Regions from separate parts of the Streptomyces sp. NPDC053427 genome, predicted to be linked through region 1. Evidence: riboswitches for the same ligand, from Rfam matches in the RefSeq annotation. Region 1 holds a riboswitch; each other region holds the start of a gene.
What was found. A riboswitch is a leader RNA that binds a small molecule or an ion and turns the genes downstream of it on or off. The one in region 1 is predicted to bind cobalamin.

Region 1 (7,385 bases):
CACATACTGCTGGGTGATGGTGGAGCCGCCCTGGGTGTCCCCGCCGGAGAGCATGTTCACCAGGGCCCGGCCGATTCCCTTGAGGGAGACGCCGGAATCGCTGTAGAAGGTGGCGTTCTCGGCCGCGATCACGGCGTTCTCGACGGAATCCGGAACCTTGTCCAGGCCGACGTTCTGCCGGTTGACGGCGCCGACGCTGACCATCTGGCTGCCGTCCGCCCAGTAGTAGATGGAGGCTTCCTGGGCGGCCAGCTCGTTCTCGTTCGGGATGTCGACGGTGACGTAGACGACGGCGAACAGCGCCGCCAGGCCCGCTATGCCGGCCCCGAACGTGCCGAGCAGCAGCTTCCACGACGGCAGCCAGCGGCGCAGTCCCGCTCGCCCCTGCCGCGGATAGTCGATGATGCGGCGACGCGGCGTCCACGACGGCAGCCGGCGGCGCAGTTCCGCTCGGCCCTGTCGAAGATGGTCGACGATCCGGCGACGCGTTCGGCGACGCCCCCTGTTCCCCTTCATACTTCCGTAGATAGTACGGAAGGGTGCGCCGGTTGCCGCCGCGGCCGCCCGCTAACCGAATGCTCATAATCGGCGGGCGGCCGCTGGCCGGATGGGGTAATGCGCGGCTAGAAGTCGTCGTCGAAGGAGACCGAGCCCTCCACGGCGACCTGGTAGGCCGAGGCCCGGCGCTCGAAGAAGTTGGTCAGCTCCTGGACGTTCTGCAGCTCCATGAAGGAGAACGGGTTCTCCGAGCCGTAGACGGGCGCGAAGCCGAGGCGCTGCAGCCGCTGGTCGGCCACGCACTGGAGGTACTCGCGCATCGACTCGGTGTTCATGCCCGGCAGGCCGTCCCCGCACAGGTCGCGGCCGAACTGGAGCTCCGCCTCGACGGCCTCCTGGAGCATCTCGGTGACCTCCCGCTCCAGCTTGTCGTCGAAGAGGTCGGGCTCCTCCTCGCGGACGGTGTCCACCACGGAGAACGCGAAGTCCATGTGCATGGACTCGTCGCGGAAGACCCAGTTGGTGCCCGTGGCCAGCCCGTGCAGCAGACCGCGCGAGCGGAACCAGTAGACGTAGGCGAACGCGCCGTAGAAGAACAGGCCCTCGATGCAGGCCGCGAAGCAGATCAGGTTGAGCAGGAAGCGGCGGCGGTCGGCCTTCGTCTCCAGGCGGTCGATGCTCTCGACCGAGTCCATCCACTTGAAGCAGAATTCGGCCTTCTCCCGGATGGACGGGATGTTCTCCACGGCGGCGAAGGCGGCCGCGCGGTCGTCCGGGTCGGGGAGGTAGGTGTCCAGCAGCGTCAGATAGAACTGGACGTGCACGGCCTCCTCGAAGAGCTGGCGGCTGAGGTACAGCCGCGCCTCGGGGGAGTTGATGTGCTTGTAGAGGGTCAGGACGAGGTTGTTGGCGACGATGGAGTCACCGGTCGCGAAGAACGCCACCAGCCGGCCGATCATGTGCTGCTCGCCGGGCGAGAGCTTGGCGAGATCGGCGACGTCGGAGTGGAGGTCGACCTCCTCCACGGTCCAGGTGTTCTTGATCGCGTCGCGGTAGCGGTCGTAGAAGTCCGGGTACCGCATGGGGCGCAGCGTCAGCTCGAAGCCGGGGTCGAGGAGGTTCTTCTTGCCGGTGGTGGCGGTGTGCGCGGCCGCGGCGGCATTCACTTCGGTGGACATTACTGGCAGGCCTCGCAGGACTCGGGGTTTTCCAGGGAACAGGCGACGGCCTCGGGGTCGGCCACCGGCTGCTGGGCGGGGATGGACGCGGCACGCGCGGACTGGGCGATCCGGGTCGCCGGCCGCGACCGCAGGTAGTACGTCGTCTTGATGCCGCGCTTCCAGGCGTAGGCGTACATCGAGCTGAGCTTGCCGATGGTCGGCGACGCCATGAAGAGGTTCAGCGACTGGCTCTGGTCGAGGTACGGCGTACGGGCCGCGGCCATGTCGATCAGGGCGCGCTGCGGGATCTCCCAGGCGGTGCGGTACAGCGCCCGGATCTCCTCGGGGATCCAACCGACGTCCTGCACCGAGCCGTTGGCCTCGCGCAGCGCGTCACGGGTGCGCGCGTCCCACATCCCCAGCGCCTTGAGCTCCTCGATCAGATAGGCGTTGACCTGCAGGAACTCGCCCGACAGGGTCTCGCGCTTGAAGAGGTTGGAGACCTGCGGCTCGATGCACTCGTAGACGCCCGCGATGGAGGCGATGGTGGCGGTCGGCGCGATGGCCAGGAGGAGGGAGTTGCGCATCCCGGTGCCGGCGATACGGGCGCGCAGCGCCGCCCAGCGGTCGGCCCAGCGGGGCTCGGCGTTGGGGTAGTGGTCGGGGTGCAGCACCCCGCGGGCGGTGCGGGTCGCGGACCAGGCCGGGTGCGGGCCGTGCCGCTCGGCGAGGTCGGCGGAGGCCTCGTACGCGGCGAGCATGATCCGCTCGGAGATCCGGGTCGACAGCTCCTGCGCCTCGGGCGAGTCGAAGGGCAGCCGCAGCCGGAAGAAGACGTCCTGCAGGCCCATCAGGCCCAGACCGACCGGGCGCCAGCGGGAGTTGGAGGTGCCGGCCTGCTCGGTCGGGTAGAAGTTGATGTCCACGACGCGGTCGAGGAAGGTGACGGCCGTACGGACCGTGGCGTCCAGCCGCTCCCAGTCCATCTCACCGTTGTCGCCCAGATGGGCCGCGAGGTTGACCGACCCCAGGTTGCAGACCGCGGTCTCCCCGTCGTTGGTCACCTCCAGGATCTCCGTGCACAGGTTGGAGGAGTGCACGACCTGGCCGGGCTCGGCGGTCTGGTTGGCGGTGCGGTTGGCGGCGTCCTTGAAGGTCATCCAGCCGTTGCCGGTCTGCGCGAGGGTGCGCATCATCCGCGAGTACAGCACCCGGGCCGGAATCTGCTTGAGCGCCCGGCCCTCCGCCTCGGCCTTGCGGTACGCCGCGTCGAACTCGTCGCCCCACAGGTCCACCAGCTCCGGCGCGTCCGACGGCGAGAACAGCGACCAGTCGGCGTCCGTCTCGACCCGGCGCATGAACTCGTCCGGGATCCAGTGCGCGATGTTCAGGTTGTGCGTACGGCGGGCCTCCTCACCGGTGTTGTCGCGCAGCTCCAGGAACTCCTCGATGTCGGCGTGCCAGGTCTCCAGGTAGACGCAGGCGGCGCCCTTGCGCCGGCCGCCCTGGTTCACGGCCGCGACCGAGGCGTCCAGCGTGCGCAGGAACGGCACGATGCCGTTGGAGTGGCCGTTGGTGCCCCGGATCAGCGACCCCCGTGCGCGGATCCGGGAGTAGGAGAGACCGATGCCGCCGGCGTGCTTGGAGAGCCGTGCCACCTGGTGGTAGCGGTCGTAGATCGAGTCCAGCTCGTCCAGCGGAGAGTCCAGCAGATAGCAGGAGGACATCTGCGGGTGGCGGGTGCCGGAGTTGAAGAGGGTGGGGGAGGACGGCAGGTAGGACAGCGTGCTGGTCAGGCGGTACAGCTCGGCGACATCCGCCAGCGCCCGCTCGGAGCGGTCCTCGGCCAGGCCGCAGGCCACCCGCAGCAGGAAGTGCTGGGGGGTCTCGATGACCTGACGGGTGGTGGGGTGGCGCAGGAGGTAACGGGAGTGCAGGGTGCGCAGCCCGAAGTACCCGAAGCGGTCGTCGGCGCCGTCCTCCAGGGCCTTCGCCACGAGCGCGTCCAGCTGGTCCGCGTGGGTCCCCACGAACTCGGCGGTCTCATCGGCGATCAGGCCCTCGCGCCGGCCGACCGCGACCGATGCCGAGAACCCGGTGGCTCCCTGGCCGGCGGCCTCCTCGGCGATGGCGAGGGTGAGGAGACGGGCGGCGAGCTTGGAGTACTGCGGCTCGTCGCCGATCAGTCCGGCCGCGGCATCGATGGCCAGCGAGCGCAACTCGGCCTCGTCCGAGCCCGGGTGGCGGCCGCGCAGCGCGGCGGCGGCCACCTTGCCGGGGTCGGTCGCGGTCAGGTCCGCGGTCAGCTCGGTCAGGGTGCGCAGCAGCGCGACGCCGGGTCCGTCCTCGCGACGCCCGCCGTCGGCGGGGGCGGCAGGAGTGGTCACCGCAGGCTGCACGACCTCGGCGTCTGACGCGGGCTCCGTTGGCGCGATGGTCACGTGATGCTCTCCCTCACTCGGCGGGGGCCGGGAGGGACGCGGCGCGACGGGCGCTCGCGGGCATACCGCACCCCGTGGCGTCAGGGGTGCGCGGGCATACCGCGCGGCGTCCACCGGCCCAACCCTCGGGGCCCGGACGTATCGACGTCCGCACCGATGGCGGTGCGGGCGTACTGTCGGCAGGTCCTCGGACTTCACGGGCGCGCGAGAGGGCGGCGAGGCCACCGGGGCGCACTTTCATACCGTTGCGGGACAGTTCCGGATTCTCACCGGATTCCCCTGCGACGACAGCGAGCACGAGCATACATCTTGTGTCGCTCCCTACGTGCACCCCCACATCTTGTGTCGCTCCCTCGTGTCGTCCTCATACCACCCCTACAGGTGTGCGAGCGGCCGCGGGCCCCGCAGGGGCGTCCACCGCCCCGCAGGCCTCTCCCTGCGCCTCTCCCCGGGACCCGCCCCCGGGCCCCTTCCCGGGCCTCTCCCGGGCGCTCTCAGACCGGCTCGCGGATGAAGGCCCAGAGCGTGACACCCGGTATCGGGTCCCAGTCCCGTTCCCGGGCGCGCGCGAACCCCAGGCGGCGGTAGAGCCGGTGGGCGGGCAGCAGATGCGGCTGGCTGGAGAGCACGATCGCCCGCAGCCCCAGCGCGCGGGCTCGCTCCACGCAGGCCGTCACCAGCGCCTCCCCGATTCCCTGCCCGCGCCCCTCCGCCCGCACCGCCAGCATCCGGAACTCCCCCTCCCCGGGCCCCGCCAGATCCGCATACGGGCTTCCGTACGCGGCGAAGGTGACCGCCCCCAGCACCCGCTCACCCGCCGTCTCCACGGCGACCAGCACCTCGGCGTGCTCCGCGCGATGGGCGACCTTGCGCAGCTCCGCCGCGTACGTGTCGTTCTCCCCGAACGTCAGCAGCCCGTCGGCCAGATAGACCTCCACCAGAAGGTCGCCGACGGCGCCGAATTCGGCCGGCCGTGCGGGCCTGATCGTGATGTCCATGCGCTTCAGTGTGCGGGACGGGTCCGACAATCGGCCGCGGGTCCTCGCGGTCTCCGAGTGGACGGCGGGGAGCGGCCCGCTACGGGCCCATCCGGAGGGTGCCGTTCGGGGCAAGCAAACGGGCCGCCGCGCCCCGAGGGGGACGCGACGGCCCGAAGCCGTGAAGTCGGCCGCCGGCTCAGTGCCCGGCCGGCGCCTCGGCCGTGGCCGGCGGCAGGTCCGCGGTCACGGCCTTGTCGCCGGCGTCCGCCGTGTAGTCCGAGGGGCTGGTCTCATCGACGCCCTCCGGTGCCTTCACGGCCTTCAGGACGACGGTCAGCACGACCGAGACCACGACATTGAGCACAAATGCCGTCAGACCGATGTAGCCGATCTCGCCGATGCCGGGGATCTCCTTGCTGGAGCCGCCGAAGTGGGCCTGGGTGGGGCTGGCGACGCCGTACGCCGCGAGGGTGCCGTAGAGCATGCCGACCGCCCAGCCGGCCAGCAGCGCCCAGCGGTGGAACCAGCGGGTGAACAGGCCGCCGACCAGCGAGGGCATGGTCTGCAGGATCCAGATACCGCCCAGCAGCTGGAAGTTGATGGCGACGGTCTTGTCCATCGTGAGGACGAAGACGAGCGCACCGACCTTCACCAGCAGCGAGACCAGCTTCGCGACCTTGTGCTCCTGCGCGGCGGTCGCGTCCGGCTTGAGGAAGTCCTTGTAGACGTTGCGGGTGAAGAGGTTGGCCGCGGCGATGGACATGATGGCCGCGGGCACCAGCGCGCCGATGCCGATCGCGGCGAAGGCGACGCCGGAGAACCAGCTCGGGAACATGTCCTCGAACAGCTGCGGAATCGCCAGCTGCGGGTTGCCCTTGATGTCCGTACCGGCCTTGATCGCCATGAAGCCGAGCAGCGCCAGGAAGCCCAGCATCAGGGAGTACAGCGGCAGGATGGTGGTGTTGCGGCGTATGACGTTGCGGCTGCGGGAGGACAGCGTGGCGGTGATGGAGTGCGGGTACATGAAGAGCGCCAGCGCGGAACCCAGCGCCAACGTGGCGTACGCCCACTGGGCGTGGGGGCCGCTCGTCAGCTCGCCGCGCGGTTTGCCGGGGACGGCGCCGGGCTGGGCGAACGCCTTGCCGGCCGCGTCGAAGATCGCGTCGAAGCCGCCCAGTTTGATGGGGATGTAGATGATCGCCACGGCGATGACCAGGTAGATCAGGCCGTCCTTGACGAAGGCGATCAGGGCCGGCGCGCGCAGGCCGGAGGAGTAGGTGTAGGCGGCCAGCACGGCGAACGCGATCAGCAGCGGCAGGTCCTTGACGAACCAGTTGGTGTTCTCGCCGCCGCCGATGCCCATCACGTCCAGGACGGCCTGGATACCGACCAGTTGGAGCGCGATGTACGGCATCGTGGCGAGGATGCCGGTGAGCGCCACGGCCAGCGACAGGCCCTTGGAGCCGAAGCGGCCGCGCACGAAGTCGGAGGTGGTGACGTATCCGTGCTTGTGCGAGACCGACCACAGGCGCGGAAGGAAGGTGAAGATCAGCGGGTAGACCAGGATGGTGTACGGGACGGCGAAGAAGCCGGCCGCGCCCGCCGCGTAGATCGCCGCCGGGACGGCCACGAACGTGTAGGCGGTGTAGAGGTCACCGCCGAGCAGGAACCACGTCACCCAGGTGCCGAAGCTGCGGCCGCCCAGGCCCCATTCGTCGAGGTTGGCGGATTGTTCGGCCTTGCGCCAGCGGGCGGCCAGGAAGCCCATGACCGTCACGGCCAGGAAGAAGAAGACGAAGACGGCCAGTGCGATGCCGTTGACGCCGTCGGTCGGGGCGGCGGCAAGGCGGGTGGCGGAGGCGAGGGCGGTCACTTGGCCACACCACCCTTGCGGGCGCGCTGCTCACGCTGCACCAGCTTGTACGCGAGCATCGTCATCGCGGTCGAGATCAGCACCCACAGCATCTGGTACCAGTAGAAGAACGGGATCCCGATGAGCGTCGGCTCGATCTTCGCGTACGAACTCACCCACAGCATCGCCACGAACGGAGCGAGCAGACACACCCCGGCCACCACACGGGTGGGCGTGACGATCCGTCTGCGCTCCGGGGCTGCCGACGCTGGCTCTGGTCCTGACATGGCGGGGCTCCGTCCGTGGCAATTTCTCCTGGGTGATCGGCTGGAAATCTAAGCCAGGGTCGTGGCGCGCGTCACTAGGTGTCCGCATATCGGTATGACATACCTGAGTTACGGGCTTCCGCGGAGCCGGCGGTGGCGCCCTCAGTCCGCGGGGCGGCGCAGCCGGG
Region 2 (7,385 bases), on a different contig from region 1:
CGGCGACCGGATGCGCTTCGTCGGGCCGCGGGCCGGTGCGGAGCTGGCGGCGCGTTACGCGGCCGCCGATCTCCTGGTGCTCGCGTCGCACGCCGAGACCTACGGAATGGTCGTCACCGAGGCCCTGGCGCGGGGGATTCCGGTACTGGCGACGGCGGTGGACGGCGTCCCGGAGGCCGTCGGGCGGGCCCCGGACGGCAGCGTGCCGGGGCTCCTCGTACCGTCCGACGACCCCGCGGCGCTCGCCGGGGCGCTGCGCGAGTGGCTCGGGGATCCGGCGGCGCGGCGGCGGCTGAAGATCTCGGCGCGCGGTCGGCGTGCCATGCTGGAGGGGTGGGAGACGACGTCGCACAGGCTGGCGAGAGTGCTGGAACGGCTTCGGTGCGAGCCCCGGACGACGGGGTGAGTACGGCCGGACGGCCCCGGTTCGCCCCGGAATGGCTGGAGTTGCGGGAGCCCGCCGATGCCGCCGCCCGCGCGCCGGGACTGCTGTCCCCGCTGCGGGCCGCGCTGTCCGCCGGGTCCGGGGCCCCGCGGGGGACGGTGATCCGCGATCTGGGCTGTGGCACGGGCTCCATGGCGCGCTGGCTCGCGGTCCGGCTGCCCGGCCCGCAGCACTGGATCCTGTACGACCACGACCCCGCGTTGCTCGCCCGCGCGGCGGAGGCGATGCCCGCGGCGGCCGCCGACGGTGCCGCCGTCAGTGCCACCACGGAGCGCGGCGACCTCGCCCGGCTGACCGCCGCGGCGCTCGCCGGGACCTCCCTGGTCACCGCCTCCGCGCTGCTGGATCTGCTCACCCGCGACGAGGTGGCGGGGCTCGCCGAGGCCTGCGTCGGCGCCGGCTGCCCCGCCCTGCTGGCGCTCTCCGTCGCCGGGCGCGTCGAGCTCACCCCGTACGAGCCGCTCGACGACGAGATCGGCGCCGCCTTCAACGGCCACCAGCGCCGCAGGGCCGACGGCCGGCAACTGCTCGGGCCGGATGCGGTGGTGGCGGCGACGGAGGCGTTCGAGCGGCGGGGCGCGACGGTCCTGACGCGGTCCAGCCCCTGGCGGCTGGCCGCCCCGGAGGCCGAGCTCACCGCCGCATGGCTGCGCGGCTGGGTGGCCGCCGCGCGCGAGCAGCGCCCGGAGCTGGGGGCCCGCGCGGACGCCTATCTGGGACGGCGGCTGGCGGCCTGCGCCGCCGGGGAGTTGACCGTCACCGTGCACCACACGGATCTGCTGGCACTGCCCGGGCCACGCCCGGGGGCCGATCCCTCGGATGCCGGTGCCGCACGATGAAACGGTCCGTCTGGGTGTGGCTGAGGACGCTCGGGGGGCTGGCCATTCTCGCGGTGCTGGTGTGGCACCTAGGGTCCCGGGCCTTCCTGGACGGCCTGCGTCGGATCGACGCCGGAGCGCTGCTGGCCGCCCTCGGCATCGGCCTGCTCACCACGGTGTTCAGCGCCTGGCGCTGGTGCCTGGTGGCCCGCGCCCTCGGACTGCGGCTGCCGCTCGGCCGGGCCGTCGCGGACTACTACCGCGCGCTGTTCCTCAACGCCGCGCTGCCCGGCGGCGTGCTCGGCGACGTACACCGCGCGGTACGGCACGGCCAAAGCGCCCGCGACCTGGGGCGGGGCGTCCGCGCCGTCGTTCTGGAACGGACCGCGGGCCAGCTCGTCCTGTTCGTGGCCGGCGCGGTGGTGCTCCTCGTGCGGCCGTCCCCGGTCCTCGCGCAGGCGGGCCGCTCCCTCGGCGCGCCCGGCGCGGTGCTCGCGGCCGCCGCGGCGGGCGCCCTGGCGCTCGGTGTCGCCTGCTGGAGCCGCCGGGGCGCCTCGCGCGGCGCGCGGGCCGTTAGCGCCACGCTGGCCGAGGCTCGCCGGGCCCTGTTCGCCCGCGGCAGCCGGACGGGCGTGGCGCTCTCGTCCGCGGTGGTCCTGGCGGGATACCTCGGGATGTTCCTGCTCGCCGCCCGCGTGGCGGGAGTCGGCGCGCCCTCGGCCGAGCTGGTGCCGCTGGCGGTGCTGGCCCTGCTGGCGATGGCGCTGCCGCTGAACGTCGGCGGCTGGGGTCCGCGGGAGGGCGTCGCGGCGTGGGCGTTCGGCGCGGCCGGACTAGGCGCGGCGCAAGGCCTCACCACCGCCGTCGTCTACGGGGTCCTCGCCTTCGCCGCGAGCCTGCCGGGCGCCGGGGTCCTGGTCGTACGCGGGGTCGCCGGACTGCGTGCCGGGCGCCCGCAGATCGAGCTCGAAGAGCGTGTCCTCGCCGAGCAGGCTGCGCCGCAGCGGCGGACGTAGCGCGTCGCGCATCACCGGCGTACCGGGAAACCGCAGGCCGGGCACGCCGTCGCCGAGCAGTACCGGCGCGACGGTCACATACAGCCGGTGCAGCGCCCCCGCCCGCAGGAACCTCGAGACGGTGATGCCGCCGCCCTCGACCAGCACCCGGCCGAGGCCGCGCCGTGCCAGGGTCGCCAGGAGGCGCTGCGGGGCGAAGGCATCGGCGTCGGGCAGCACCAGTACGTCGACGTCGGTTCCGCAGCCCGATCCGCCGGCTCCGGATGCGCGTGCCGCCCCCTCCGGCCCCACCACCCACACCGTCGGCGCGGCCCCGTCCCTGAACACCCCGCGCTGCCACGGCACCCGGCCGCGCGGATCGAGCACCACGCGCACCGGGTTGTCGCCCGTGCAGGCGCGCACCGTCAGTTGGGGATCGTCCGCCACGGCGGTGCCGGCCCCGACGATCACCGCGTCGGCCAGCGCGCGCAGCCGGTGCAGATGGCGGCGGTCCTCCTCCCCGGTGACGTAGTCCGCGTCGCCGGTGCGGGTCGCGATGAAGCCGTCCAGGCTCTGGCCGAGCTGCGCCACCGCGGTCCGGGGGCCGGCCAGGCACAGCGGCAGATAGCGCTCGGCCAGCAGCGCCGCCTCGGGCGAGGCGTCCGCCCGCCACCGGAGTCCGCCGTGCCCGTCCGGTACCAGCCCGGCGGCCCCGGCGTCCGCCGCCGTGCGGACGCGCCGCAGCCGGTCCCAGGCCGTCGCCGCGTCGAGCCGCTCAGTCATCGGATTCCGCCGGTATGCCGAACAGTTCCGCATATGCTTCGAATGCCTCGGTGAGCCCGGCCAGCAGTTCCTCGCCTTTCCGGGCGGAGGCGAGGGAGGGGCGTCCGATGACTCCGGAGTCCGTATAGGCCGACATACCGAGCGTCAGCAGGTGTCTCCGCTCATCGGCGACGCAATCCGCCGATGCATAACCGGGCCGTACCACTTCGGGATGGGCGTGCAGAAGAATGGAGGTTTCCACCTCTCCCGCGTGCATATCGCTGTGCGCCGAAGTTTCCGCCCCGGCCCGCGTACGCGCCGCGTCCCAGTCGGCCGAGCCGGGGAAGAGCGCCATCCGCGTCCCCGTCCCGGCGGATTCCTGGACCACGTTGCGCAGTACGTAATTTCCGCCGTGACCGTTGACGAGAATCAGGGTGTGGATGCCCGACCGCCGCAGCGAATCGGCGATGTCCGTCACGACGGCGCCCAGCGTCCGCGCAGAAATGCTGACCGTGCCCGGCCAGGCGGCGTGTTCGTGGGAACAGGAGACGGTCAGCGGCGGCAGTAGCAGGACGGAACGGTCGGCGGCGATCCGCTCGGCGATGGTGCAGGCGATGACCGTATCGGTGGTCAACGGCAGGAAGGGGCCGTGCTGTTCGAAGCTGCCGACGGGAAGCAGGGCGCAGTGCGGCTGCCGGTCCCCGACCTCCCCGGTGGTGTCCGCCGGCAGAAGCCCGCGGGGGGATATCCGGTGTGCCGAAGCGGTCATGACGGATGCGGCCTTTCGTCGTGCTCAATCGCCGGGCCGTCGCAGCATAGGCATGACCAGACACCATGCCAACCGGCCGCCCCCGCCGGTAAGATCGCGCCATGACGGACCCCGATGGTGAAATCGCTGCCGATGACGACACCCAGGTGGAACGGGTGGTGGCGGTCCGACTCCCCACCACACACGGCGAATTCCTCGCCGTGGGCTATCTCGACCTCCGTAGCGGGACCGAGCAAGTGGCCCTGGTGCACGGCGATGTCGCGGGGGAGTCCGTACTGACCCGGGTGCATTCGGAGTGTCTGACCGGAGATGTCTTCGCCTCCACGCACTGCGAATGCGGCGATCAATTGTCCGCGGCGCTGGCGGAGATCGTGGCGGCCGGAAGCGGAATTCTCGTCTATCTGCAGGGCCATGAGGGCCGGGGGATAGGGCTGCTGGCCAAGCTCCGAGCGATGAAACTGCAGGAGGGCGGCCTGGACACGGTGGACGCGAATATCGCGCTCGGACTGCCGGTCGACGCCCGCGAATACGGCGTCGCGGCCGGCATTCTGCGGGACCTCGGAGTCCGGTCGATAAGGCTGCTCTCGAACAATCCGCACAAGCGGGCGGCGCTGCTGCGGCACGGTATCGCGGTCGCCGAACAGGTCCCGCTGCTGATGCCGCCCGGCGTGGAGAACATCCGCTATCTGCGGACCAAACGGGAACGGCTCGACCATGACCTGCCGCACTTGGACGGCATTCCCGGCCTGCCCTGACGCCTACGGAAGGGCCCGCGACGCAGGTACGTTGCGGGCCCTTGCCGGTGAGGTGATCGTCAGGACGCGGCGGGTGCCGCCTCCTCCGTGGCCGCCTCCGCGGCCGCGGCTTCCCGGGCCGGGGCGACGACGCGTTCCGCGAGGTGACCGAAGAGCAGCCCGAAGGCGGTCCACAGCACCAGCTGGATGGCGATCGCCGACAGCCGGAACTGCCAGAGCAGAGTGGCCGAGAAGTCGTGCGGCACCTCGTTGATGGCCGGCAGGAAGGCGTACGCGATCCCGATGGCGACGACGAACGCCGCGCCGGCCGCCACCGTGGCGTACCAGTTGCCCAGCTTGGGAGCCAGCCGCCGGCCGAAGAGCGTGGCGCCGACCGCCAGCAGGATGCCGAGCAGCATCATCAGGAAGTACAGGGCCGTGCGCTTGCCGATGGTGTCGGGGTCACCGACGGACGGCGGGTTGGCCGGGTACTTGAGGAACGGTACGAGGTAGACGGCGAGCAGCGCCCCGCCGGAGAGCAGCGCGGCGGTGGCCCGGGGGCCGAAGCGGCCGATCCGGCCCAGCGCGCAGCAGAAGGCCAGCGCGGCGATGCCGCCCAGCGCCACGCCGTAGATCAGCACGCCGGTCGCCAGCCCGAACGTGGACTGCACGCCGCGGCTGACGACCTCCATCTCGTGCTCGTGGCTGTGCGCTTCCTCGAAGGCGATCGCGGCATCCACCCTCGGCTCGCCCAGCAGGTAGGCGACGACGAGCGCGAGGATGCCGGCGCCGAGACCGGCGAGCATGCCGCGCATCAGGAGATTTCTGATGGTGACGGAGTTCATGGAACGGCTTCCGATCAGTGGCAGGGGAAGCCGAGAAGGTGGCGTCCGTCGTGGACCCACTCGTGGACGTCCGTACCGGACAGCAGCGAGGTGGCGCCCTGCTCGGCGCCGACGAAGTACAGCAGAACCAGCATCAGGACGCCGACGAACAGCGCCCAGGGGGCAATCGCCTTGAGGGGGAGCGGGGCCGGGGTGATGGTGCCGGTGGCCGGGGGTGCGATGGTCTGAGCCATGGCGGGGGACCTCCTGTTAGGGGGAACTCGCGTCCCTAGTTGCGGGAGTGCTAACAACATGCCGGGTCTGGCTCGCCCGGTCCCGGCCCCCTGGGGCTGCGTCAAAACCGGACATACAGTGGCGCGACCGCGCCGGGATCCCACCGGCTTCCGTCATGTCGTCGTCAATATCATCGGGAAGGTACCGCGAACCGACCGGCGGGCCAAGACCACGGAGGGGGCGGAGGGGCGCAGGGAGGGGCGCGCCGCGCGGACAACTCCCTTGAACAGGGACGTTGTTGCCGTCGTCGATGTACAGCGAGGGAAGAGGTCATGACAACTCGGGTGATGTTGGTCTCACCGGCCGCGGGCGATGCGCAGCGCGAGGTGCGCTTCGACGACGACGGGCCGCTGAGTCGGGCCGGTCTGCGGCGGGCCCGCGCGGTGGCCGGAAGCTTGCCCTCCGTGGAGCGGATCGTGGTATCGCCCTCCGCCCGGTGTCGTCGTACGGCCCAGGAGCTCGGGCTGCCGGTGGATTCCACGTCCGAGCCGGGACCGCCCGGCTGCGCGATGGGCCGCTGGCGGGGGCGGACCCTGGCCGAGGTGGCCGGGGCCGAAGCGGAGGCGGTGTCCGCCTGGCTGTCGGACCCCGGGTTCGCGGGGCACGGCGGGGAATCGCTGCGCGCGCTCTGCGTACGCACCGGGGACTGGCTCACGCGGCTGGCCGCCACCCCCGGGCGCGTCCTGGCCGTCGTGGAGGTGGACGTGGTGCGCGCCGCCGCGGTGTGCGCCCTGGGGGTCCCGGTGGAGGCCTTCTGGAGGCTGGACGTGCCGCCGCTCACCGCGACCGAGCTCAGCGGGCGGAGCGGGCGCTGGAACCTGGGGCTGGGTCGGCCGCTGGGGGAGGGGTGCCCGGCGGGCCCGCAAAGTTGATCCGTCCGTCATCTACACATAAAGGCGACATAAGCGCAGAATAAAGAGTGCGCGGTTCCTATGCCGCGAGACGGCCAGGCTTGCGGAGCGAAGGAGGCGAGTCGCATGGCCGACGTCTCACACCACAGGGGAGATCTCGCAGGTCACCCCGACGTATCCGAAATGCAGGAGCGTTACGAGCGCGTGCTCGGCGGACGTGACGTCATCCTCGTGGACGGGCCGGTGTTCCTGGTCGGCCTGTACTGCGCCGCGTCGCCGTGGATCGTCCACTACGCGGCCTCGCAGCCCGCTCTGTTGACCCACAACCTGATCCTCGGCGTCGCCATAGCCCTGCTGGCGATCGGGTTCACCGTCGCACCGGACCGCATGTACGGCCTGAGCGGCGCCATGTGCGCCATGGGCGTGTGGATGATCGTGGCGCCATGGATCGTCGGTAGCAGCCCGGACGCCGGCGTGATCTGGAACAACCTCATCATCGGAGCCCTCACGTTCCTGCTGGGGGCGATGTGCATCGGGGTGGCAGCAAAGAGCCGCCGCACGACATGAGGCATGCCCCGGAGCGGGGCATGTGAGGGCCGCCGGCCCGCTCACCCTCGCCGAGGGCGGGCGGGCCGGCCGGTGTCCGGGGGCAGCAGATGCCCGAAGATCCCGGCCAGCACCAGCCCGCCCGCCACCAGCAGGCCGTGTCCGAGCGCGATGCCGGCGCCCAGGCCGCCGAGCGCGACGGCCAACAGCAGCCAGGCGGCGGCGCGCCGGAACTGCCGGGTGGGCGAGGAGAGTTGGCGGTCGTCGTCGGGGGACACGGGGCGTCCCTCCCCTCCCGGAGCGGGTCGGCGGTCGCGTTGCACGGGCCGGATCGCGGGGGCATTGCC
Region 3 (7,385 bases), on a different contig from region 1:
CCGTACCGAGGAAGGTGCGGGGCCTTCGTCGTGTTCCGGCGCGCGAGGCCGCGCCGTGCCGTGGCGGCCTCGCGCGTGATCGCCGTTCGTGGTGCCGGGGCTCGCTATGGTCCGTGCATGCAAGCGGGAGATATCTCAACATGGACGGGCGTAGCGGTCACACTGGTCATTTCGAGCTGCTCCTGGGTCGACTCGCGGCGGCAGGCCCGCATCGGCAAGGAAGCCAACGAGATCAGCCATCTGCAGGCAGAGGCGGCCGCGCGGCGGGCGAGTGCGGTGGAGGACACGCTTGCCGCGGCGCTGCGCATTTTGGGGGAGCGGGGGCCGGGTTCCTCTCTGGAGCTGCCCGAGTCGTTCGGTGGGGTGCATGGCGAGGTGCGGTGGGAGGTGCGGCGGCGCGGCGGGCACCGGTTCGCGCTGCGGAATGTGGGCTCGGCCACCGCTTTCGGGGTCCGTGTCGATCCCGATGGCCTGGGGGCGAGCGCGCGCAACCTCCCGCAGGACGCCACCGTCCGGCCCGATGAGTCGGTGCAGTTCGTGATGGCGGCGGGCGTGGGGCGCCGGCTTCCCGGTGAGGTGTGCGTCCGGTGGGACGGGCGCGCGCAGGGGAAGGCGCAGGCGCAGGCCGCGGTGGTGCCCGTCGCGTGAGGGATTCGGCGGTGCCTTGTGGGGTTTTTGGGTGCTTCGGTGGCGGTTCATCCCGTTGGGTTGTGTGGCTTGTTCATGGTTGTCCGTCCCGGGGCGGCTGTGTATCGTCGTGGACGTAGATTTGAACTTTCAAGTAAATCCTCAAGGCCTTCGGCCCGGCCGACCTCGACACGGGAAGAGCGCTCTCCATGACGTCCCCCCTCAGCACTCGCCAGACCCCCTTGTTCGGTGCGGACACGCGCCGGGCGCCCGCTACGCACGGCACCGACACCGGACTTCTCCTGCTGCGCATCGCGCTCGGGCTGACCATGGCCGCGCATGGGGCCCAGAAGCTGTTCGGCTGGTTCGGTGGTGGCGGGCTGGAGGGGACGGGGCAGTTCTTCGCGATGAGCGGCTATCCGTCGGGGAAGACGATGGCCCTGGTCGCGGGGGTGAGCGAGACGCTCGGCGGGCTCGGGTTGGTGCTCGGGCTGCTCACGCCGCTCGCCGCCGCGGCGGTCGTCGGCACGATGATCAACGCCCTCGCCGTGAAGTGGGGCGGCGGATTCTTCGCACCCAAGGGCGTGGAGTACGAGCTGCTGCTGACCGCGGGCGCGGCGGCGCTGGCGCTGACCGGCCCCGGCCGCTTTGCCGCCGACCGCCTCCTGCCCGCGCTGCGCGTGCACCGGCTCGTCCACGGTGTGGTCGCGCTGGTGCTCGCCGTGCTGGTCGCCGGGGGCGTGCTGCTGGTCCGGAAGTAGCGAGGCAGCGCAGGCAGGAACCCGCGGAAGCGGGGATACGCAGAAGCAGGTGTGCCGTGGCTCCTGAGGGCGTCGCGGCGGGAGTGGGGAGAGAATCTTGTCCGTACGCCGTCTCAACCACGCGGTGCTCTATATCCGCGATGTGGCGCGGTCTGTCGCCTTCTATACCGAAGCCCTCGGGCTGACGCTGGATGCCGAGATACCGGGGCGCGCCGCCTTCCTCAGCGCTCCCGGCTCGCTCAACGACCACGACCTGGGGCTGTTCGCGGTGGGGCCGGACGCGCCGGGCCCGGAGGCGGGCCGGGCCGGGCTCTACCACTTGGCTTGGGAAGTCGGCACGCTCGGCGAACTCGCCGCGACCGAGCGGCGGCTCGCGGCGCGCGGCGCGCTGGTCGGCGCCACCGACCATCTCGTCTCCAAGTCCGTGTACGCCAAGGATCCGGACGGCAACGAGTTCGAGGTGATGTGGCGGGTCCCGCGGGAGCAGTGGCCCGGCCCGGACGTGCTGGACCGGCTGCGCCCGCTGGACCTTGCCGCGGAGCTCGAGCGCTGGGGGCCCGACCTGATGACCGGCGCGGCGGCCGGCTCGGCCACCTGACGGCCGCGCGGAAGCGGGGCGTCCGGGCCTATGAGCCCGACGACGTCCTCGCCGCCCAGCGTTTTTCGACCCCGGCCAGGCGCCAGTACGCCAACGCCGCCGCCCACACCACCACGAACAGGCCGACGATGACGAAGCCGACATTGTCGAGGTCGAGGCCGGAAACCCAGCCGGTCACCGGGTCGTTGAGGGCCAGCTTGTCGTGCAGCACGGTCACCAGCTCGATGGTGCCGATGAAGAGGGCGACGGCGATCGACAGGCCGGTGATGGTGAGGTTGTAGTAGACCTTGCGCACCGGGTTGGAGAACGCCCACTGGTAGGCGAAGTTCATGAAGGTGCCGTCGAGGGTGTCGAAGAGGCTCATTCCGGCGGCGAACAGCAGCGGCAGGCACAGGACGGCGTACCAGGGAAGGCCGGCCGCGGCGCCGCTGCCCGCCATCACCATCAGCGTCACTTCGGTCGCGGTGTCGAAGCCGAGGCCGAAGAGGAAGCCGAGCGGGAACATCTGGCCGGGGCGGGAGATCGCGCGGGTGAACCGCCCCAGGATGCGGTTCATGAAGCCGCGCGCATCGAGGCGCTGTTCCAGCTCGGCCTCGTCGTAGTGGCCGTCGCGCATCCCGCGGAAGACCCGCCAGATCCCGGTCAGGGCGATGAGGTTGAGCGCGGCGATGAGGTAGAGGAACGTCCCCGAGACCGTGGTGCCGACTGTGCCGAGAATCTGATGGGTGCGGGATTCGTCGTTGAGCAGCGTGCCGGCGAGCTGGGCGCCGCCCGCCACCAGGGCGGCCATCAGGACGACCACGCTGGAGTGGCCCAGGGCGAACCAGAAGCCCACCGAGACCGGCCGCTTGCCGTCTGCCATCAGCTTGCGGGTGGTGTTGTCGATCGCGGCGATGTGGTCGGCGTCGAAGGCATGCCGCATGCCGAGGGTGTACGCGGTGATGCCGAGTCCGACACCGAAGGCCTTGCTTCCCACGGTGTAGTGGCCGGGGACGACGAGCAGGAAGAGCACGCCGAAGGCGACGACGTGCAGCCCGGCTATGACGGCCATCAGGCCCGCGGTACGGACGGTGTCCTGCCGGCGCCAGCGGAACGCGGCGGAAGCAGGGGTGGTCGGGGTATCGGTGGACAGGGCCATCCGGCGGTCACGCTCCAGCACCTCGTGGATCAGTTCGTGAGATGCCGTGGCCGGTCTCCTGGCTTACAGGTGCACGCGCCCGGCCCCGCCTTCCCGGCCGCGGGCTGCGGTCAGTGGCGCCGTAGGCGCGCAAGCGCATACGGAAGGGCCGGGAACTCCCCGATCACAGTGGCGAGGGCCGCTCCGGTCTGGGACCACAAGGTCCGTCACCGGTCTTCCCGAACACCACGGCACGGCCAACTCTAGCCGCCGCCCCACGCGGCGCGGACGGCCCCTCGGAGCGCGGCGGTATCAGCGCGCCAGGGAGGAGAGGAAGGCGCGCAGTTCGCGGTCGTAGACCGCGGTGTTCTCCAGATTGACCATATGGGCCGCGCCCGGTATCCGGACCCTGCGGGCACCCGGCACGGCGAGGGTGATCGCATGGGCGTTGGCGGAGATGTCCGTGCTGTCGAGGTCGCCGTCGAACACGACCGTCGGCACCCGTATCTCGGACAGCCGGTCGGCGGCGCCGACCTCTCTCGGCATTCCGACGCCCACGCCGTCGGCGTGAACCTCGACCGTGGCCGCGGCCGAGGCGCGCATCCGCTCGCGCAGCCCGGGGTGCACGTCGGACGGCCGGCGGTGCGGGCCGTCCACCCACATCCGCAGGAAGTGTTCGACATACCGCTCCGCGCCGTCCGGTGCGCCGATCGCCGCCACCTGCTCCTTGATGTGCTCCAGGACGAAGGGGTCGGTGAAGGCGCGACCGCTGACGCCCGGTGCGGCGAGGGCCAGGGCACTGACCCGGTCCGGGTGGGCGAGGGCGGCGTCGAGGGCGACCCGGGAGCCGTGCGAGAGGCCGACGAGGACGGCACTCGGGACGTCGAGGGCGTCGAGGAGGGCACACAGGTCGTCGTGGTTGGACCAGTCGCCGGTGACGGTGGAGGAGAGGCCGTGGCCGCGGGAGTCGTAACGGATCACGCGGTGACCGGAGCCGGCCAGCCAGGAGAACTGTTCGTCCCACATGCGCACGTCGAGCATGCCGCCGTGGAGCAGCACCACCGCGGGCCCCTCACCGGCCGTTTCGTAGAACAGCTCGCCGTCCTCGACCGGCACGGTGCCGTTGTCGAGCTCGGACCAGGCGGCGAATGGGTGGGTCATTCTCTGTGCACTCCCTTGTGTCAGCGATGCGGTGGTGCTGCGGTGGTACGGAGTCTCGGCGCTCCGTGGCTAATGATGCCGTTCGGGCTGGTTGTCCTCGTTGTCCGGCCCCTCCGGGGCAACGCGTGAGCCGTTCGCCAGGTGCCGGAACTCCTCGCCGAGCCGGTCGAGTACGCGAAGGGCCGTTCCGACGTCGTCGGCCGAGAGGTCGGCCAGTCCGCGGCGCAGCTCGGCGGCCTCGAACTGCTGGATTCCGCGCATCACCTCGCCGCCCTCGGTGGTGAGCTCGATCAAAGGCGAGCGGCGGTGGGCGGGGTTGGGGGCCGTCACCACCAGGCCCAGCTCCGCCGCGTGGTTCACCCAGCGCTGCACCGGCTGCCGGTCGAGCCCCATGGTGCGGGCCAACTGCGGCACGGTCCGGGGGCCTTCGCTGCGGAGTGCGTCGAGCAGGGCGTGCTCGCCGGCGGTCATGCCGGTGCCTTCCAGCTCGCGCTCCACCGCGCGCACGATCGTGCGGTGCAGGGGCCACAGGCGTCGTATGACGTCGTACAGAAGCTCTTCGGTGGGGGCCGGCCGGTCACTGTCATCCGCCTCAACGACACTCATGATGTCATGATGACACTGGAAGTGTCGTTTGAGAAGGGCCGTGCCGCGGAAGGACGAGAGCGAGGCAACCGGCGGGTCCACGGCGGGAGGCGGGCGGAAGGTGACGGTGCGTCTGCTGCGCGCGGTGGGGGCGGCCACCGCGGTGTACGGGGTGGCGGTGACCGTACTGCCCGATCTGCTGGCCCGCCCCTCGGGGCTCGTCGGCGAGGACGGGCGGAGCGAGCGGGCGACCCGGACCTCGCTGCGGCCGCTCGGCTGGCGCGATGCGGCGAGCGGGCTCGCGATGGTGCTGGCGCCGGAGGGGCCGGCGCTGCGCACGGCGGCCTGTCTGCGTATCGCGGCGGATTTCGGGGACGCCGCGCTGCTCGCCGCGACCTTGCCGGGAGGGGAGCGGAAGGCGAAAGCGGTGGCGGTGTCGTTGGGGTGGGGCGCGCTGTCCGTCCTGGGTCTGCTGGGCGCGCCTACTCGGCCCGGGGGAGAGGGGCTTCGGGGAGGGGGGCTTCTTCGGGAGTGAAGGTGACGACGAGGTCGGCGCGGTCGCGGGTCGCCGCCACGGTACGGGCGTTGGCCTCGTCCGAGGTGCGGACGAAGCGTTCGGCGTCGGTGCGCGGGCGCCCGAAGCGCTCATGGCGGTCGACCAGGCGCCGGATGCGTTCCGGGGTGTCCAGGTCGACGTACCAGACCTCGTCGAGAAGGGTGCGGATGCGGGCCCATGGTGCGGAGTCGAGAAGGAGGTAATTGCCCTCGGTGACGACAAGGGGGACATGGGGCGCTACGGGGATGCTCCCGGCGACCGGCTCCTCGATGCGGCGGTCGAAGGCCGGGGCGTAGACGGCGGTGCCGGGTTCCGGGGAGCGCAGCCGGGTCAGCAGCGCCGCGTACCCGGCGGGATCGAAGGTGTCGGGCGCGCCCTTGCGGTCGGTACGGCCCAGGCGGTGCAGCTCCGCCGCGGCGAGATGGAAGCCGTCCATCGGGACGAGCACCGCCTGCCCCGCCAGCTCCGCCACCAGGTGGGCGGCGAGGGTGGATTTGCCGGCGCCCGGCGGGCCCGCGATGCCGAGCAGGCGGCGTCGGCCGGGGCGGGCGGTCGCGGCGAGCCGGCGGGCGCGGGACAGGAGGTGCTGGAGGTCCATGGTGGGTCCATCGTGCCCGATGCGCGGCCGGTCGCCGGTCCGGGTGTCAGCCCTGGTACTCCATCCCGTACTTGGCGCCGATCTCGTTGAGGCGGCCGAGGTCGGGGTGCCCGTCCTTCATGACCACCGGGCCGGCCTCGAACATGTCCTCCACGAACTCCTCCCAGCCACCGGGCGAGGAGATCTGAAGGCATCGGGCGGGCGGCCGGGAGGCGTTGCGCAGGGCGTGCGGGACGCCGTGCGGAAGCAGGGCGCACATGCCGGGGGTCAGCCGGTGGGTTTCGCCCTCGATGTCGACCTCCATCGCGCCCTCGAGGATGTAGAGGAATTCGTCCGCGCCGTGGTGGACGTGCGGCGGGATGTCGATGTCGAGCTGCGTCTCCAGGACCGAGAGCCGGCCCTCGGTCTCGTTCGCGCGGGCCTTGACGGCGAAGCCCGGCGGCAGGGGTACGCGTCCCGGTCGCCGTTCGCCGGCCGGCAGCACGAAGAAGCGCTCCGCGGGCGGCCGTGGTTCGTCTGTCTCCTTGCGCATGGTGATCGCTGGTCCTCTCCGGGGCGGAAGGCGTGCACGGGATCGGGAGATCGAAGTGAAGGCGGAATAAGTAAACGGAATCGGAATCCGATTCCGTTTACTTACCCTAGCAGTAGCATCGCCGTGTGACAGCCTCCTCCGCCTCCCCCGCACCACAGCGCCGGCCGCGCGCCGACGCCGAGCGCAACCGCACCCGCGTGCTCAACGCCGCGCGCGAGGTGTTCCGGGCACGTGGCGACGAGGCGCAGATGCCCGAGGTGGCCCGCGCCGCCGGGGTCGGCGTCGGGACGGTCTACCGGCACTTCCCCAGCCGGGCGGCTCTGATCGCCGCAGTGGGGGAGCAACGGCAGGCGGAGATCGTCGAGTTCGGGCGCACGGCCTGTCTTCCGTGTCCGGATGCGGCGGACGGACTGGCCGCCTACCTCCGGCACATCGGGGAGCTGCTCAGCGCCGAACGCGGACTGTCCGCGTCCATCGAGGCGGCATTCGGATCCACCGAACCGACCGGGGAGGGGCGGGCGCGCGCCGAGACGATCGCCGCCCAGCTCCTCGCCCGTGGCAAGGAGGAGGGCAGCGTGCGCGCGGATGCCGAGGTCGCGGACGTGGTGATGATCGTGTGCGGGCTGGCCGCGGTGATCCGCAATGACGCCGGGGACTGGCGCCGCTATGTGCGCAACGCGTGCGCGGGGCTGAGGGCTCCGGGCTGAGCGCGGGGCCGTCCGGAGCGGCGCCGGGCGCGCGGGCCGGAGCCGGGGGAGGCCGGAGCCGGCGACGCCGGTGACACGGGTCGCCGACCGGGCCCGGCCGGATCCGGCCGTACGGCGTCAGCCCGCCGCGCCCAGCCGCCACA
Region 4 (7,385 bases), on a different contig from region 1:
GAACCGGCGGTGCCGGCGGAACGGACCCCCACCCGGGCGGCACCCCTGGTACGACCGGGCCCGGTACGCAAACCGGCTCCGGCGACGGCGGCTCCGGCACGCCGAAGCCGCCCGCTCCGGCGCCCCGCCCCACTCCCCGGCCGCCCGTGCCGATCGGCTCGGACAACCGGTCGTTCGTGTTCAGCTTCGCCCCGGTCAGTTTCGGCCCCAGCGAGGCGGACTGGGAGCGCGGCAGGTTCGCCATCGCGATCTTCCAGGACGGCAAGCCGGTGCTCAGCCAGGACAATGTGGTGCCCGCGGCGCCCAGCGTCATCCTCAACGGCAAGGTCGCCGCGAACAAACCCCTGGACGTCGTCGTCGACGGCTCGTCCACCCACTGGGTGACCTACCCCTCGATCTACTCCTCCGCCATGGCGGGCAACCCGGCCACCACCGGGACACCTCCCGGCATCCTGATCACCACCCATCTGGTCGGCAAGGTGACGCTCGCCGGTCTGGATCCCACCCAGCGCAGTTACGTCTTCTCGATCCAACGGGAGGTCAAGTTCACCTCGGTGACGCTGAGCGAGCAGCAGATCCGGCAGCAGGGCCTGGAGAAGGCGGTGTCGGGGCAGATCAACGCCAGCTTCGACAAGGTCATTTCGTTCGGCGCGGGTCTCACCTCGTCCGAGACGTCCTCGACCAGCAGCGGAACGACCACCAACAAGACGGACACCGTACCGGTCACGTACTTCAGCGGGCTGATGTCCGTCGTCCCGGTCAAGAACTGACAGCCATCGATAGGTGAGAGAGAGAGACGGCGTCGCCATGCCGTTGCTACGCGGCCGGCGCGACCGCCGTCATCCGGTGATGAGGTCGGCCAACTGTCGGGCCGGACCGGCGGCGTTGGTGGGGTGGACGAGTTCGGTGCGGTGTACGAGGCGGGGCTCTTCCACCGGTACGGCTGCGCCGCCGAGCGTGGCGGCCAGCGGCAGGGGGAGGGCGGCGAGGCCGAGGCCGGCGGTGGCAAGCGCGGCGAGGCCGTGCAGGTCGGTGCCGCGGTGGCGGATGCGAGGGCGGAAGCCGTCGGTGCGGCAGACGGCGCGCAGTCGGTCGAGGGGGATGGCGGTGTCGGGGGCGTCGATCCACTGAGCTTGCGTCAGATCGGTCAGACGCACCGAACGGCGCCGCGCCAGGGGATGGTCGCGGGGGAAGAGCACGGCCAGGGGCTCTTCGGCTGCGGCGAGGGTGGTGGTGGGCCCGAGGTCGGGAAGCGGGAGCGGGTCGCTGGGGGCGGCGGCGCCGTCGACGAGGCCCAGGTCGGCGCGCCCGGTGAGCACGTCCTCGAGCACCGCTTCCCGGCCCAGCATGCGCACCTCGAGCTCCAACGGGTGTGCGGTGACGTGCAGATGGGCCAGGGCCTGCGCGACGGCGGGGCCGAGGGCGGCGGGCGAGCAGGCGAGGGTCAGCCGAGTGGTGTGGGGGTGGTGCAGGCGGGCGAGGTCGGCGCGAGCGGCGTCCAGGCGCAGCAACACGGCGGGGGCGTGCTCCATCAGTCGCGCTCCGGCCGGCGTGGGAGCCACGGGGCGGCGTTCGACCAACCGGGCACCCAGGTCGGCTTCAAGGGCGGCGATGTGCTGGGAGACGGCGGACTGCGTGTAGCCGAGGGCCGAGGCGGCGGCGGAGAACGAGCGGTGGTCGAGGACCGCGACGAAGGTGCGCAGCAGATGCGGATCCATGTGCGCCAGTATCGCTTATGCATCAGCATTGCTTATGCGGAGTGCAGAGATCATCGTTGGACCTGATGCAGGGTGGGGTTGCAGGATCGTCGCCATGAACCACACCGCACGCATCGCCCTGGTCGGGGACCGCTCCGACGCCGTCCGCTCCCACACCCGCATCCCCGGCCTGCTCGAAGCGCTGCGCCGACGCGACGGGCTGAACCTGGACGCCTACTGGATCCCCACCGAGGACACCGACCAGGACATGGACGGCTTCGACGCGATCTGGGTCCTGCCGGGCAGCCCCTACCGCAGCGAGAGCGGCGTCCTGGCAGCGATCCGCACGGCACGCGAAGGCGGCATTCCCTTCCTGGGGACCTGCGGCGGCTTCCAGCACACGCTGCTGGAGTTCGCCCGCACCGTATGCGGCATGACGCACGCCGGCCACGCCGAGAACGACCCCGAAATCGCCGACGCGGACGCCGTGGTCCTCCCGCTGGCCTGTTCCCTGGTCGGTCACGAGGGCACCGTCAGCATCACCCCCGGCTCCCGGGCCGCCCGCCTGCTCGGCGTCGAGCGCGCACAGGCGCGCTACCACTGCAACTACGGCCCCAACCCCCAGCACCTCGACCTCCTGCGTGAACACGGCCTGACGTTCACCGGCATCGACGAATCCGGCGACATCCGCATCGCCGAACTGCCCACCCACCCCTTCTTCCTGGCCACGCTCTTCCAACCCGAGCTGGACGGTAACGGCACCCGGGCCCACCCGCTGATCACCGGACTGGCCGCGGCCGCCGTCGACCACGCCCGCGGCCGGTGAGCGCGCGCCCCCGGCCGGTGTAGTGCGGGGGCGCGGCCGTCCTCTAGGGTGACCGGTGCAGCTGGTTCGCCCCGTCCGCCAGGCGGGAGCGTCGTAAGAGGGAACCCGGTGGGAATCCGGGACTGCCCCGCAGCGGTGAGTGGGAACGAACGCCGTCATACGCACTGGGCCCGGCCGGGTCTGGGAAGCGACGGCCAGTAGGTGTCTCGTACGCGTACGAGACGGGCCCGCGAGTCCGAAGACCTGCCCGTTGCCCGCACGCGACCGATCGCGTGCGGCCATCCCGGTGACCTCGTGGGCGGGTCGGCGCACATATCGAGCGGCATACGCGACGGCACAGCGGCGCGGTCCGCCCGATGGGTCGTTCCTTCGCGCTCTCGTTCCGTCTCCGGGACACCGAACGAGACATCTCGCGAAGGAGAGTTCCGTGACAGCGAAGCCCGCAGCCGCGGCAGCACGGGCCACCGTGTACGGCTACCCCCGCCAGGGACAGCACCGGGAACTGAAGAAGGCCATCGAGGGCTACTGGAAGGGCCGCGTCAGCGCCGACGCCCTCCGGCAGACCGCGGAAGATCTGCGCCGTTCCCACTGGCGGCAGCTGGCCGACGCCGGCATCCACGAAGTGCCGTCCGGTGATTTCTCGTACTACGACCATGTCCTCGACACCAGTGTCATGGTCGGCGCCGTCCCCGAGCGGCACCGCGCGGCGGTCGGCGCCGACGCCTTGGACGGCTACTTCGCGATGGCGCGGGGGACCCAGGATGTCGCCCCGTTGGAGATGACCAAGTGGTTCGACACCAACTACCACTACCTGGTCCCCGAGCTCGGCCCGGACACCGTCTTCACCGCTGACTCCGGCAAGCAGGTCGCGGAGCTGACGGAGGCCCTCGCGCTCGGGCACGCCGCCCGCCCGGTCCTCGTCGGGCCGGTCAGCTATCTCCTGCTGGCCAAGCCCGCCCCGGGGGTGGCCGCGGACTTCGAGCCGCTGACCCTGCTCGACCGGCTGCTGCCCGTCTACGCCGAGGTCCTCGCCGACCTGCGGGCGGCGGGTGCGGAGTGGGTGCAGCTCGACGAGCCGGCCCTGGTCCAGGACCGCACGCCGGCCGAGCTGAATGCCGCCGCCCGCGCCTACCGTGAGCTCGGCGCGGCCACCGACCGGCCGAAGCTCCTGGTCGCCTCGTACTTCGGCCGTCTCGGCGACGCGCTGACCGTCCTGGCCAAGGCGCCGGTCGAGGGCCTGGCCGTCGACTTCACCGAGTCGGGCGCCGCCAACCTCCAGGACCTCGCCGCGGCCGGCGGACTGCCGGGCAAGCGCCTGGTCGCGGGCGTCGTCAACGGGCGCAACATCTGGATCAACGACTACGAGAAGTCGCTGTCCACGCTCGGCACGCTCCTCGGTCTCGCCGACCGCGTCGATGTCTCGGCCTCCTGCTCGCTGCTGCACGTACCGCTGGACGCCACCGCCGAACGCGACATCGACCCGGGGATCGCCCGCTGGCTCGCCTTCGCCCGCCAGAAGACGCGGGAGATCGCCGTTCTGGCGCGCGGTCTGACCCAGGGCACGGAGGCCATCGCCGGCGAACTCGCCGCGAACCGCGCCGACCTCGCCTCCCGGGCCGGGTCCGCTCTCACGCACGATCCCGCGGTACGGGCCCGCACCGCGGCCGTCACCGACGCCGACGGGCGCCGCTCCCAGCCGTACGCCGAACGGACCGCGGCCCAGCGCGCGCACCTCGGACTGCCGCTGCTGCCCACGACGACGATCGGTTCGTTCCCGCAGACCACCGAGCTGCGCACGGCCCGGGCCGATCTGCGGGCCGGGCGGATCGACACGGACGGCTACGAGGAGCGGATCAAGGACGAGATCCGGGAGGTCCTCGCCTTCCAGGAGAAGGCCGGGATCGACGTCCTGGTGCACGGCGAGCCCGAGCGCAACGACATGGTGCAGTACTTCGCCGAGCAGCTGACCGGCTACCTGGCCACCCAGCACGGCTGGGTGCAGTCGTACGGCACCCGCTATGTGCGCCCGCCGGTCCTGGCCGGGGACATCTCCCGCCCCGAGCCGATGACGGTGCGCTGGACCTCCTACGCCCAGTCGCTCACCGAACGGCCGGTCAAGGGCATGCTCACCGGCCCGGTCACCATGCTGGCCTGGTCCTTCGTCCGCGACGACCAGCCGCTCGGCGACACCGCCCGCCAGGTGGCGCTCGCCCTGCGCGACGAGGTGAACGACCTGGAGGCGGCGGGCACTTCGGTCATCCAGGTCGACGAGCCCGCACTGCGCGAGACGCTGCCGCTGCGCGCCGCCGAGCACGCCGCCTACCTGGACTGGGCGACCGAGGCGTTCCGCCTGACCACCAGCGGCGTGCGGCCGGACACCCAGATCCACACCCACATGTGCTACGCGGAGTTCGGCGACATCGTCCAGGCCATCGACGCCCTCGACGCGGACGTCATCAGCCTGGAAGCCGCCCGCTCCCATATGCAGGTAGCGCGGGAACTGGCCGAGCACGGCTACCTCCGCGAAGCCGGCCCCGGCGTCTACGACATCCACTCCCCGCGCGTCCCGAGCGCCGAAGAGGCGGCAGGGCTGCTCCGTAAGGGACTTGAGGCGATTCCGGCCGAGCGGCTGTGGGTCAATCCCGACTGCGGCCTGAAGACCCGCGGCTGGCCCGAGACCCGGGCCTCCCTGGAGAACCTCGTCACCGCCGCCCGCGAGATCCGCACCGAGCTGGCCGCCGAAGGCTCCTGACCCACTCATGAGTCCGGGCCGGACACCACGCTGTCCGGCCCGGACCGGCTCCACGGGCACGGGCGGCCTGCGGTAGGCCGCGCTCCGTGACACATGTGCGCCATTCCGTTGTCCCGGCCATTCTCATTCCGGGATTCCTTGCCTCGCGTACGCGGTGTCGCGCGACACCCTGACGGCATTGTGGGGCTCGGGTCAGCGGGAGAGTTCGATTCCCCAGGCGGCGGCTCGGGCGGCGGCGGCCGCGCGGTTGGGGAGGTCGAGCTTGGCGAGGATGTGCTCGATGTGGGTCCCTACGGTGCGTGGCGTGATGTACAGCCGCTCGGCGATCTCCCGGTTGGTGCGGCCGGTGGTCAGTTCGGCCAGCACCTGGAGCTCCCGCGGCGAGAGTCCGCCAGGCCGCCGCGCGTCCGCGACCGGGTCGGCCGCGGCGACCTCCGCGGTCGGCGGGCCCGACCGGGGGTCGACGGCCGCGGCGAGGGCCTCGGTGAGCAGGGTGACCACGGCGCGCGCCGGGTCGGGCGCGCGCCGCGGCCGGCGGGTACTGACGTTCAGCATGCCGACGTACCGGCCGTCGGTGGCGAACAGGCACTGGGCCACGCCGTCCTCGATGCCCAGGGGAGACAGCACCTCCTGGAAGCCGGGGGACGCCGCCAGGAGCTGCCGGGGGACGTCCCTGAGCCAGAGACCGCCTCGGGCCGGGCTGCGGAGCACGGGAAACACCGGGTCGTGGTGGAGGCGGGACTCGATGTAGGCCGTGGCGTCGTCCGGGTAGCTCCCGGCCAAGGTGGTGTGGCGCCTGCGCAGCGGATCCCACCGGGCCAGGGAGGCGTGGTCGTACTCCATCACCTCCGACAGCGCCGCCAGGACCGTGCCGACGCCGGTGGCGCCGTTCGTGGCGCTCCTGGCGGCCGCACGGACGTGGACGGCCGCGTCGAGGATGTCCGCCGTGCTCCGCTGCGCTGCCATCCCCCAAGAATGATCATGCGCCCGGAATACGTCAATCGCGAAGGGTGTCGTGCACGACCTGCCCGTCCACGACGGTGAGGACGACGGGCATCTCCGGGATGTCGTGGGGGTCGGCGGCGAGCAGATCCCCGTCGAGCACGCAGAGGTCGGCGACCTTGCCCGGCTCCAGGGAGCCCTTCCAGTCGTCGGCGAAGTCCTGCCAGGCCGCGTCGATCGTGTACGTACGGATCGCCTCGGCCAGGCCGATGCGCTGCTCGGGGCCACTGACCCGGCCGGCGGCCTTCGACTCGCGCAGCATCATGGTGGCGACGCCCTGGCGCCAGTCCGGGTAGGTGACGGGGGCGTCGGACCCGCTCGCGACCCGTACCCCGGCGTCGAGGGCATCGCGGTAGGGCCATGCGTAGGCGGCCCTGCCGACGCCGACGAACTCCTCCTCCATGTCGGCGACGGTCCACTTGATGGTGGGGTTCATGTTGACGCCGAAGCCGTGCGCGGCCAGCACCTTCATGCTGTGCGCGGTGAGGAAGTCGCCGTGGATGACGTAGTGGCGGGCGTCGGGCCGCGGGTGCTCGGCCATGGCCGCGGCGAAGGCGTCCGCGACGGTGTCGATGGCCCGGTCGCCGGTGACGTGCACGCCCAACTGGTGCCCGGCGGCGTGGGCATGCCGGATCATGGCGTCGATCTCGGCGGTCCGCTCGGCGTCGGTCTCGCCGCCGACGCACAGGGAGCCGCAGCCGCCGCCGACGTACGGCTCGTGCATCCAGGCCGTCTTGTTGGGGACGATGCCGTCGGCGAAGATCTTGACCCCGTGGATCGCCAGGCGGCGAGGATCGGCGTCGCCGGACTCGCCGAGGGCGGTGAGGGTGCGGGCGAAATCGTCGGCGGTGCTCGCCATTCCGGTGGGCAGGAGCAGGACGCCGAGGCGGGCGGTCAGTTCGCCGTCGGCCAGCAGCCGGCGGTAGACGTCGAGGGTCTGAGCGCCGAGCGCGCCCCGCATGATGCCGTCGCCGCCGGGGCCGAGCCCAGGCTCGGTGTAGCTGGTCACGCCGAGCCGGGCGAGCGTGGCGAGGGTCGACCTGATCGCGTCGGTCCGCTCCTGCCGGCTGAGCGGCGGCAGCGCGTTCTGGACGAGGGCCTGGGCCCC

Region 2: it holds a riboswitch for cobalamin, as region 1 does, so the genes downstream of both, ACIGWZ_RS34120 (CbtB-domain containing protein) here and ACIGWZ_RS26060 (ribonucleoside-diphosphate reductase subunit alpha) in region 1, are expected to answer to the same signal.
Region 3: it holds a riboswitch for cobalamin, as region 1 does, so the genes downstream of both, ACIGWZ_RS05240 (HoxN/HupN/NixA family nickel/cobalt transporter) here and ACIGWZ_RS26060 (ribonucleoside-diphosphate reductase subunit alpha) in region 1, are expected to answer to the same signal.
Region 4: it holds a riboswitch for cobalamin, as region 1 does, so the genes downstream of both, metE (5-methyltetrahydropteroyltriglutamate--homocysteine S-methyltransferase) here and ACIGWZ_RS26060 (ribonucleoside-diphosphate reductase subunit alpha) in region 1, are expected to answer to the same signal.

What each region holds. Positions count from the first base shown of each region.
Region 1 is NZ_JBITYA010000009.1:321,227-328,611, reverse strand. Features, by position in the region: gene ACIGWZ_RS26070 (transglycosylase domain-containing protein) at 1-516, opposite strand, end outside; gene ACIGWZ_RS26065 (ribonucleotide-diphosphate reductase subunit beta) at 624-1,676, opposite strand; gene ACIGWZ_RS26060 (ribonucleoside-diphosphate reductase subunit alpha) at 1,676-4,099, opposite strand; cobalamin riboswitch at 4,260-4,420, opposite strand; gene ACIGWZ_RS26055 (GNAT family N-acetyltransferase) at 4,594-5,097, opposite strand; gene mctP (monocarboxylate uptake permease MctP) at 5,276-6,952, opposite strand; gene ACIGWZ_RS26045 (DUF3311 domain-containing protein) at 6,949-7,218, opposite strand; gene ACIGWZ_RS26040 (GntR family transcriptional regulator) at 7,360-7,385, opposite strand, start outside.
Region 2 is NZ_JBITYA010000015.1:7,715-15,099, reverse strand. Features, by position in the region: gene ACIGWZ_RS34155 (glycosyltransferase family 4 protein) at 1-406, shown strand, start outside; gene ACIGWZ_RS34150 (methyltransferase domain-containing protein) at 382-1,284, shown strand; gene ACIGWZ_RS34145 (lysylphosphatidylglycerol synthase transmembrane domain-containing protein) at 1,281-2,279, shown strand; partial or broken gene ACIGWZ_RS34140 (RibD family protein) at 2,382-3,041, opposite strand; gene ACIGWZ_RS34135 (creatininase family protein) at 3,034-3,789, opposite strand; gene ribA (GTP cyclohydrolase II RibA) at 3,891-4,544, shown strand; gene ACIGWZ_RS34125 (CbtA family protein) at 4,604-5,368, opposite strand; gene ACIGWZ_RS34120 (CbtB-domain containing protein) at 5,383-5,601, opposite strand; cobalamin riboswitch at 5,646-5,813, opposite strand; gene ACIGWZ_RS34115 (histidine phosphatase family protein) at 5,914-6,513, shown strand; gene ACIGWZ_RS34110 (SPW repeat protein) at 6,619-7,059, shown strand; gene ACIGWZ_RS34105 (hypothetical protein) at 7,101-7,316, opposite strand.
Region 3 is NZ_JBITYA010000002.1:116,340-123,724, reverse strand. Features, by position in the region: gene ACIGWZ_RS05255 (hypothetical protein) at 118-648, shown strand; gene ACIGWZ_RS05250 (DoxX family protein) at 837-1,388, shown strand; gene ACIGWZ_RS05245 (VOC family protein) at 1,486-1,986, shown strand; gene ACIGWZ_RS05240 (HoxN/HupN/NixA family nickel/cobalt transporter) at 2,015-3,124, opposite strand; cobalamin riboswitch at 3,155-3,369, opposite strand; gene ACIGWZ_RS05235 (alpha/beta fold hydrolase) at 3,416-4,264, opposite strand; gene ACIGWZ_RS05230 (MarR family winged helix-turn-helix transcriptional regulator) at 4,334-4,870, opposite strand; gene ACIGWZ_RS05225 (hypothetical protein) at 4,971-5,384, shown strand; gene ACIGWZ_RS05220 (nucleoside/nucleotide kinase family protein) at 5,332-6,003, opposite strand; gene ACIGWZ_RS05215 (cupin domain-containing protein) at 6,050-6,535, opposite strand; gene ACIGWZ_RS05210 (TetR/AcrR family transcriptional regulator) at 6,661-7,242, shown strand; gene ACIGWZ_RS05205 (methyltransferase) at 7,360-7,385, opposite strand, start outside.
Region 4 is NZ_JBITYA010000005.1:208,297-215,681, forward strand. Features, by position in the region: gene ACIGWZ_RS15680 (hypothetical protein) at 1-770, shown strand, start outside; gene ACIGWZ_RS15685 (LysR family transcriptional regulator) at 840-1,718, opposite strand; gene ACIGWZ_RS15690 (hypothetical protein) at 1,813-2,523, shown strand; cobalamin riboswitch at 2,618-2,768, shown strand; gene metE (5-methyltetrahydropteroyltriglutamate--homocysteine S-methyltransferase) at 2,951-5,275, shown strand; gene ACIGWZ_RS15700 (LuxR C-terminal-related transcriptional regulator) at 5,468-6,241, opposite strand; gene ACIGWZ_RS15705 (amidohydrolase) at 6,273-7,385, opposite strand, start outside.